Regions from separate parts of the Alteromonas sp. MmMcT2-2 genome, predicted to be linked through region 2. Evidence: predicted binding sites of a transcription regulator. Region 2 holds the regulator's gene; each other region holds the start of a gene.
What was found. Region 2 encodes FliA, which starts transcription of late flagellar genes. Its sites were predicted from a motif close to CTAAAGNTNNNNNNNNNNNNGCCGATA; they were not measured.
Positions count from the first base shown of each region.

Region 1: the regulator FliA is predicted to act here: its motif matches at 1,835-1,861, upstream of MHM99_RS18000 (DUF5610 domain-containing protein).
Region 3: the regulator FliA is predicted to act here: its motif matches at 1,643-1,669, upstream of pomA (flagellar motor protein PomA).

Region 1 covers NZ_JAKRFA010000046.1:951-4,234, reverse strand. Annotated here, with positions in the region: gene fabR (HTH-type transcriptional repressor FabR) at 1-507, shown strand, start outside; gene trmA (tRNA (uridine(54)-C5)-methyltransferase TrmA) at 618-1,715, opposite strand; gene MHM99_RS18000 (DUF5610 domain-containing protein) at 1,891-3,204, shown strand.
Region 2 covers NZ_JAKRFA010000007.1:102,224-105,507, forward strand. Annotated here, with positions in the region: gene MHM99_RS06420 (protein phosphatase CheZ) at 1-401, opposite strand, end outside; gene cheY (chemotaxis response regulator CheY) at 436-819, opposite strand; gene MHM99_RS06430 (RNA polymerase sigma factor FliA) at 856-1,587, opposite strand; gene MHM99_RS06435 (MinD/ParA family protein) at 1,584-2,450, opposite strand; gene flhF (flagellar biosynthesis protein FlhF) at 2,456-3,284, opposite strand, start outside.
Region 3 covers NZ_JAKRFA010000013.1:70,730-74,013, reverse strand. Annotated here, with positions in the region: gene MHM99_RS09985 (flagellar motor protein MotB) at 1-831, opposite strand, end outside; gene pomA (flagellar motor protein PomA) at 831-1,592, opposite strand; gene xseB (exodeoxyribonuclease VII small subunit) at 2,004-2,246, shown strand; gene MHM99_RS09970 (farnesyl diphosphate synthase) at 2,276-3,166, shown strand; gene dxs (1-deoxy-D-xylulose-5-phosphate synthase) at 3,199-3,284, shown strand, end outside.

The sequences.
Region 1 (3,284 bases), on a different contig from region 2:
ATCAGCTTGCGTGAAGTTGCCCGAGAGGCAGGTATAGCACCTACGTCTTTTTACCGACACTTCAAAGATATGGACGAATTGGGTTTAACGCTGGTGGATGAAGCCGGTTTAGCATTGCGGCAGCTTATGCGTCAGGCAAGGCGGCGGATAGCCTCTGGAGGCGGCGTAATACATACTTCTGTTGAAACCTTCATGGAATTTATTGCGGCAAATACAAACGTATTTCGTTTATTACTACGAGAGCATACTGGTACGTCGTCGGCTTATCGGTTGGCAGTATTTAGAGAGATTCAACACTTCATCGACGAGTTGACCGACTACATTATTGAACAGCAGGGCGTAGAATACGCATGCGCGCAGCTTCAAGCTGATGCTATGGTAAGGCTCGTATTCAGTGCTGGGGCAGAGGCATTAGAAGCAGACGATAAACTTCGCCGAGAAATCGGTGAGAGAGTGAAAGCGCAGCTTCGCTTCGTTCAACTAGGTGCAACGCAAAAAAGCGTATAATTGAATTAGTGGTTTAAGTCCACATCGTTTGCTCTAATCAAAGCCACCTTATTTTAATACGTCTTCATAGGCCTTTGTGACTCCAAAGGCCTTGTCAATTTGTACCAAAACTAGCTTTTGCGTGTAAGTAAAACGCCAGCCTCAATGTGATGAGTAAACGGGAATTGATCGAATAATGCCGATTGAGCAACGTCGTGAGTTTCACTCAAAAGCTCAAGGTTTTGCGCCAACGTTTCAGGGTTACACGAGATATACACGATATTATCGTAATCCTGAATCATTCTAAGCGAGTCTTCATCTAACCCAGCTCTTGGTGGGTCAACCAATACAGTTGTGAAATTATATGTACTCAGATCAATGCCTTCTAAGCGACTAAACGTACGTTCACCTTTCATAGCCTGAGTGAATTCTTCAGCGGCGAGTCTTACGATCTTCACATTGTTGAGCTGATTTTGTTCAATATTAAACTGCGCAGCTTGTACAGAGGGCTTGGCTATTTCGGTCCCCACAACATTATCGAAGTGAAGCGCTAGCGGCAGTGAGAAGTTACCTGCACCGCAATACATCTCCAGTAAATCGCCAGAGAGCGGCTTTACGCAATCTAGTGCCCATTCAATCATGCTACAGTTCACTTCGGCATTGGGCTGAGTGAAGCTATTTTCGATATGCTTAAATATGAATTCTTTGCCATTAACGGGTAAGCGCTCAATAACAAAATCGTTGTCGATAATAAGCTTTTGTTTTCTCGCACGGCCGATGATGTTTACTTTCGGAAAGTGAGCCTCGAGTTTCGCCTTTAATTCTTTTGCAGCCTCTTGCCACTTCTCATCTAGTTGACGATGGTATAAAAGGCTGATGACAAGCTCGCCAGATAGTGCAGAAAGATAATCGATTTGAAAAAGCTTCTTTCTTAGCACTTCATTTGGTCTTACTTCTTCAAGCAACAGCGCCATAGCATCGTTTATTGCTTTACAAGCAGGAGGAAAGCTATCTACGCGGTACTTTTCTTTTGTTTCCTGGTTGAACATGATGTGAAACAAATCATCGCCTTCATGCCATACTCTAAATTCGGCGCGCATACGGTAGTGCGTTGGTTGCGATGGGAATACGGACAAGTCAGGCGCATTGAACGGAGAAAGTAACGCAGTAAGACGTTCTAATTTTTCGTCCAACTGAGCTTGATAGCGTTGTTGTTCGGTCGCGGTCATAAAATTCTCCATTCAATGTTAAGGTCGCGAATTGTAGTCCCTTATAAAATAACTGCAACAAGCGCTATCTACTTCTACGTTATTACTAAGAATGTCCCAGAAAAAAAGCTGTATTAAAATTAAACAATGCTGATTCTTTGCCGATAATAAGATTGAGGATAGTGAGGATCAAATTATGAACGTGGGTCAAATTAAGGCTTTTATGGGCGACCAAAAGGTTGATCAAAAAGCAGATCAAAAGGCATCAGTTCACCCGAACGAAATGTTGAAAAAGCAGTTACAGCAAGACGGATTGCAGCAAGCGGCTGAGTTTTCGAAACAACAAGCGGCATCAGTATCTGTTTCAAGTAGCCAAACTAGCATTGGTTTACGAGTGGTTAGCAGTAGCCTTAACCAAGCATTGGAAATAGATGGCCAAAAGCCGCAAGAAACTAAAGAGAAGAATATCGAAGATAAGTCGAACAGTTTGTTCGACTTTGAAAAAGTCGCCAGAAACGTACTTAAGTTCGTAGGTGGCGTTATTAGAGGTGCGGCAAACGGTGGCGCTAGCGAAGAAAAGCTCAATGGCTTATTTAGCCAAGCGAGAGAAGGCGTAAGCCGAGGGTTCGCGATGGCAGAAAAAGATCTCGCTGGTTTTATGAATGAAGAGATTGAGCAAGGGATGACAAAAAGCCGCGATCTCATCGATACAGGAATAAACGATCTGGAAACTGACATATTTGGTCGCCAGCAGCCGAACGCTGTAACGCTTTCGTCCTTAAACGCGGTAGCTGCATCGGATGAGAAAAGCGGAAGCTTGCTGATTCGAACTAAAGATGGCGACGAAGTGAGTTTTAGTTTTGAGAGTCTTCGCTCGTTCCAAGCATCTCAACAACTTAATTTCCAAGCACAGGCATCTCAGGAGCAATCAGGCGGTAGTGACGAGCAAGGTGAAAACAATTTTTCAGCGTCATACCAACAACAAACTTCGTACCAATACTATGAGCGAAGCGGTATTAGCTTTTCATTAAAAGGCGAGCTTGATGAAGATGAGTTAGAGTCGATAGCTGATTTAGTTGGTCAAGTTCAGGATCTCGCCGACACCTTTTACAGTGGTGACATCGACAAAGCATTTGAAGAAGCGTTAAGTTTAGGCTTTGACGATAAAGAGTTAGTTGGCTACGCGTTACAGTTAAATAGAACAACACAGACCGAAGTGCTAAAGACGTATGAGAACATCCAACATTACAATGAAGACAAAAGCGATAATTCGAAGTTTGGAAATGTGGTTAGCCCTATAGCGCAATATCTAGAAAAGATGATGGATACTTTTGCTAATGCCGAAAGTACGTTAGAAAGTAACGAAGACTATAATACCTTAATAGGTGGGTTGATTAATGAGATCAAAGACGTGCAGGTGCCAGATCTTGTATCTGCTATAAATAGGTTTCACGCTTTTAATCAAACGTTACTTAATGGACTTCCTCAATCTGCTGAGACAAGTGAATAAATTAACTATTTACTAATATAAAAGCCCGGTAGCGAAAGCTAACCGGGCTTTTTTATAGCCTATAAACCGTACTCACAAAA
Region 2 (3,284 bases):
TCACCCAACTCTATTTGGCGATTCATCAGCTTCTTCCACTCAGGCATAACCTTTTCGATGCGCGCCGACAGCATTTCAGCTATAGGCATGCTCGCTTCAACGGCATCCATAGTAGTATTAGCAGCTTTTTCAGTTTCTTCAATTACGTAGGTTAGGCGGGATTGTGCATCGGGAATATCATCGGTCGCGAGATTTTTAATGCGGTCGTCTATTTGGAAATTATTCAGCGCGTCATGGAGCTGACGCGTCAGTTTCCCTACTTCAGCAAATAACTCAACGTTTTCTTTCATTGAGGCCGCTTCTAGTAGGGCATTGGCTGAAGCGTTGTCACCCTCTTCAAGGTAGGTGACAAGCTGTTTTGCTTCTTCCAACGAAATTGGAACGTTTACATTCGTTGACATCCAGTAAACCTCATTTCTCTGGTGAGCGTCTGGATCAACCTAAACGTTCGAATATTTTATCTAATTTTTCTTTAAGTGTTGCTGCAGTGAACGGCTTAACAACGTAGCCATTAACACCTGCTTGCGCGGCGGCAACAATTTGCTCTTTCTTCGCTTCAGCAGTAACCATAAGTACTGGTAGGTGCTTGAGCTTGTCATCGGCTCTAATCGCGCGAAGCAAGTCAATACCCTGCATTCCAGGCATGTTCCAATCGGTAACTACGAAATCGAAATCACCTTGCTGCAACATAGGCAATGCAGTACTTCCGTCATCCGCTTCCTGGATGTTGGAAAAACCCAAATCTTTAAGTAGGTTTTTGATGATACGTCTCATGGTAGAAAAATCATCGACCACGAGAATTTTCATGCTTTTGTCCAAAATAGCCTCCAGTGAGGGGTTAATTGTTATTAATTTCTATTCTTCGTCAGCTTGCCACGACTTCATTCGTGATTTGAGTTTTAACATGGCCTGACTGTGAATTTGACTGACTCTCGATTCACTTACATCAAGAACCTCACCAATTTCTCTTAGGTTCAGCTCTTCATCATAATACAGCGAAAGTACAATCGCTTCTCTTTCAGGTAATGTCGTAATTGCATGGGCAAGCGCTTTTTGGAAAGCGCCTTGCATCAAATCTTCCAGTGGTGCGTCGCTACCTCGATTTTGCTCTGTCGAAATAACATCTTCTGACACACCTAAATCTTCAATACCTACCAGCTTTCCGGCATTTACTTCATTAAGCATTTGGTGATAGTCCTGCAAGCTTACATTAAGCTTATCAGCAATATCAGAATCTCTAGCATCTCGGCCTGTTTCGCTTTCTACTTGCGAAATTGCTTCAGTGATCGCTCGGCCATTTCGGTGGACTGAACGCGGTGTCCAATCCCCTTTGCGAATTTCATCTAGCATAGCACCGCGAATGCGAATACCGGCAAACGTTTCAAAGCTGGCTCCTTTTGAACCATCAAAGTTTCGCGCGGCTTCTAATAATCCAATCATGCCTGATTGAATTAAATCGTTTACAAGAACACTAGCAGGCAATCGCGCTATCAAGTGATGCGCTATACGCTTAACCAATGGCGCATGTCTTTCGACTAACTGCGCTTTATCGGTTTGTTGTTGATACGCGGCTGCCTTGCTGTTCAACGCTGACTTCCTACGGCTTTTTCTGCGACTAATTGTTCAATGAAAAACTCTAAATGGCCACCTGGCTGCGCTGGAATAGGCCATGTTAAGGCTTTACTTGCCAACTGTGTTATTGCAACGGCTGCCGGTGAACCTGGGTAAGCATCGACAATGGCTGTTTGTTTACGCACTGCTTTACGAATGTTCTCGTCAAACGGTACAGTCGCCACTAATTCTAGTGCAACATCTAAAAAACGCCCTGTCACTTTGCTTAATTTACTAAATAGCTCTTGGCCTTCTCGCACGTCGCGCACCATATTAGCCACAACTTTGAAGCGGAAAACACCGTGCTCTCTATTCAGAATTTTTATCAATGCATACGCATCTGTCAATGAAGTAGGCTCGTCACACACAACGACCATGATGTCTTGTGAGGCTTTTGAAAAGCTCAACACCATGTCTGAAATACCTGCCGCTGTATCAACGATAAGTACGTCAATTTGCGAGCGTAGCTCACTAAATGCACGAATTAGGCCCGCGTGTTGCGTTGGCGACAATTCTGCCATCGACTGCGTACCTGATGTGGCAGGGGCAATCTTTATTCCGTGCGGACCGGTCACTAATACTTCATCAAGTGTACATTCGCCGGAAAGCACGTGGGATAAGTTTTTCTCAACACGCAAACCTAACATAACGTCTACGTTAGCAAGACCGAGGTCCGCATCGAGAACCATTACACGTTTACCTTGCTTCGCCATGGCGATAGCGGTGTTCAATGTAATGTTTGTTTTACCTACGCCACCTTTGCCACCGGTGACGGCGATTACTTTGATTAACCGTGATTGCTTCATTTTTCTTAAGCTACTCGCTTGGTCGTCAATCATACTGCCTATGCTGTTTTAATTGCGTTGTTACCACTAGTATGATTCAAACCGTACTTTTTATAAAGCTTTGCAGCAGCGGAAACCAAAGATTTCGCTTCTGCAATCTTAATGTCTTCAGGTACTTTTTGACCATCGGTGACATAACTAACCGGTAATTGGTATTCAACCGCTGCACTAAGCACCTCTCCTAAAGAGTAGCACTCATCTAACTTCGTGAAAATACAGCCACTTAGTTCAATATCATCATACGCTTGAATGATTCTCTGCAAAGCAGGATATTGCGTATTTGCTTGCGCTACCAAATATTTCTTAACATTTGGCATTTGTCCGTTATCAAACTGCTTAATTTGTTTAATTAATCGACTGTCTCTTTGACTAAATCCAGCCGTATCAATCAATACTAGTCGCTTATGACGAAGTTGGAATAATAAATCCGCAAGTTCTTCACTAGTCTGCGCTTTTCTCACCGTGCAGCCAATAATCTTTCCGTATGTTGCTAGCTGCTCATAGGCGGCAATTCTATACGTATCGATGGTGATCATCGCAACCGACTCTGCACCGTATTTCTGCGCATAGCGGGCAGCAAGTTTCGCAACGGTAGTTGTTTTACCGGTACCTGTTGGTCCTACTAATGCAACAGCACCTTGTGCGCTAAGTATATCGTTTCCTGTCACATTTATGCGATTAGCCAATAGGTTAAGAAGATATACCCATGCATCTCGTTCGTTGTAATGTGACGGCGTATAGCTAATAAGCTGTTTCGCTAACGCGTTGCTTAACCCCATATCGGTTAAACGGGTGATTAGATATTGATGAACAGGTTTTTGACGTTTG
Region 3 (3,284 bases), on a different contig from region 2:
GGCATTTTCTACAATTGGATCGGTATCTGCCTTACCCACTACCGACATACGACTTTCGTCAAACCCTGGCGCGGTCCGCATGGCTTCAGCGACCGCTACAGCGCGCTGCGCTGACAAGTCCCAATTAGAACGATAGAGTTCATTAGCAATATGCTGACCGTCACTGTGCCCTGAAATTTCGATTTCTCCAGGCACATCCGCCAACAGCGTACCGATTTTTCTCAACACCGGTTGGAATTGGGGCTGCAAAAAGGCTGAGCCCGCCGAGAAGGAACCGTTCTCACGAATTCGAATGGTTAACTGCTGACCCAACGATTCCATTTCCACCGAACCATCTAGAATTTGTTTTTCTAATTGCTGCGCTACTTTTTTCATCAGTTCAGCCATTTGCGACTGATCGGTGCTTTGCTCAGCCGATGAAGACGACTCAGTAGCCGTTTGTTGAGATTGTCCGCCACGCTGCTCGCCGCGCTGCTTCTGCCTTCCGCCGGCAGAGTCTTCGTTACCAGCCTGAAATTCCAGCATTTGTTGGGTCATTTCGTTGGTTTGCTGCTGAATGGACTCAATAGGCGTAGGGTCAGGCTTGCCAGGTCGAAACTCCATTGCAATAACACTGGTACCCTTTGGAATATCTTTTACTTCAATTTTATTTTGCACACCAAAAGCAAACTTCATAGAGCCCGCAATTTGTTTAAACTTCAGTACGTCCATTTCCGAAAACGAAAGTAGCAGTACAAAGAAGCACATAAGCAACGACATCAGGTCTGCGAAGGTTCCCATCCAGGCTGGAAGCCCCTCGGGGGGACATTTTGGGCATTCTTCTTCGGCCATTACTCTTCCTCTGCGCTTCCGCGTTTACTCGCCGCAAGGTAGTTCTTTAATACCCCTTCGATAACACGTGGGTTCTGGCCGTCGGCTATACCCACAATACCGTCAAGAACAAGACTCTGGTTTAACTTCTCTTCTCCAGCTCTTACCGCCAGTTTAAAGGCAATTGGCAAACACACGACGTTGGCAAAAAAGGCACCATAAAGCGTGGTTAATAGCGCTACCGCCATGGCAGGGCCGATGGCTTTAGGGTCATCCATGTTTGAAAGCATGGCAACCAGACCGATCAAAGTACCAATCATACCCATCGCAGGCGCTACGTCACCCATTCCTTTAAATATAGAAGCGCCGAACTCATGCCTTTCCGTTGTCATAGAAATATCTTTAGCTAACGTTTCTCTCACCACTTCAATGTCGTGGCCGTCAACCAGCATGTCCACACCTTTTTGCATGAACTCATTTGAAATTTCCGCTTCTTCTAGTGCCAGAAACCCGCCTTTTCGCGCAGCGTCTGCCATTTCAACAATCTTCTCGATAAGCTCTTCAGGCGTTTCAATTTTGAACATGAATGCTTTGCCAGCAACTTTACCCGCACTGAAGAATTGGCCCAACGTAAACTGAGATAGGACAACAAATAGTGTTCCCCCGAATACAATAAGTATTGATTGCACGTCGATGAACATGCCCAAGCTGCCGCCCAGAATCATAGCCATAACTATGAAACCAATGGCGCCCAACATACCTATGACGGTTGCTAAATCCACTCACTCTTCCCCATTTATGCGCAGTCAGTGCTGTTAGTGTACAAATACCCTATCGGCAAAAGATAGAAATACTAAAACGACATTATTGAAAAATATCACATTTATTTGTTTATTATGAAGTAGGTTCTATGCAAAAGCGCAGCTTTGTCTTTTTTCTAAACTAAAATACCTAGCGCTTTTTTCAGCGCCTTACTTTTTCCTTCACAGTAAATAACACGGTTACTTCTGAAAGGTTAGTGAACCCTGCATCGAATATAGCACAATTTGCTTGTATGTTGCCTTTTGAACTGGATGAAAAAAAAGCTATGTTACTGTGATATAGGCGATATACGGACAAACCATTTGACCCTTGTGCAACCCTCGGTTAATGTGCGCGGTATACGTATTTTGGCCACTATATTGAGTGTTTTTATGACGACAGAAAAAGCATCAGCGTCTTTTGAAGAAACTTTATCAGAACTAGAAGCTATCGTTAACGAAATGGAAAGCGGTGATCTGCCTCTTAATAAAGCACTAGAAAAATTTGAGCGCGGTATAGCACTTTCCCGCCAAGGCCAACAATCTCTTGAAAACGCCGAGCAAAAAGTAAAGATACTGCTCAGTGAACAAGGCGAAGAAACGCTCCACCCTCTTCCTGAAAGTGAACAGCCATAAATCGTTCATTTTTAACTAACAGGCAATCTATGAATTTTTCTGCTTTGCATCAGCAAGTTAAACAGCAAACTGATGCATCTCTTCTTACATTAATTGACGAATTACCCGATTACGCGCCGCGCTTGAAAGACGCAATGCGTCACGCCTTACTTGCTGGCGGTAAACGGATGCGGCCACTACTTGTTCAAGTAGTAGGTAACACCCTAGACGTGCCCAAAAAAGACCAAATGGCTATTAGTATGGCCATTGAATGTGTGCACGCCTACTCGTTAGTCCACGACGATTTACCAGCCATGGACGACGACGACTTGCGCCGCGGTATGCCAACCTGCCATATTGCCTTTGATGAGGCTACCGCTATTTTAGCTGGCGATGCGCTGCAGGCACTTGCATTTACAGTGTTAGCTGATGCGCCATTAAGCACGTATGCTGAAACAAAGCGTAGCCAGTTACTGTCTGTACTTGCGAAAAGTGCGGGTTATATAGGTATGTGCGGTGGGCAAGCTATCGATTTAGCCAGCACCGGCAAAACCATCTCGCTAGAAGAACTAAAACAGCTGCATAGATTGAAAACCGGTGCATTGTTAAAAGCCTGCGTAGAAATGGTCGCCATTGTTAGTGAAGGCTTACTGCCTCAAACTAAAATTGACTTAATGGCTTATGCCGCGGATATTGGGCTAGCTTTCCAAGTTCAAGACGATATTTTAGATGTGGAAGGCAGTAGCGAAAAATTAGGTAAGCCCGCGGGGTCAGACGAAGCGTTAGGGAAAAATACCTTTCCAGCCAAACTTGGTATTACAGGCGCTAAACAAGAATTAGAAATGCTTCACGATAATGCACTTCAAGCATTGGCGCGTTTACCCTACAATACTGACAGTTTAATTGCGTTTAGCGAGCTTTTGGTAAAACGCGACCATTAGCCACGCGCCATGTTGAAAAAGATAATAAGTACATGAGTTTAGATCTCCAACATTACCCAACGCTTGCGCTTGCGCAAACACCCGATAAATTGAGGCAGTTGCCCCAAGACAAATTACG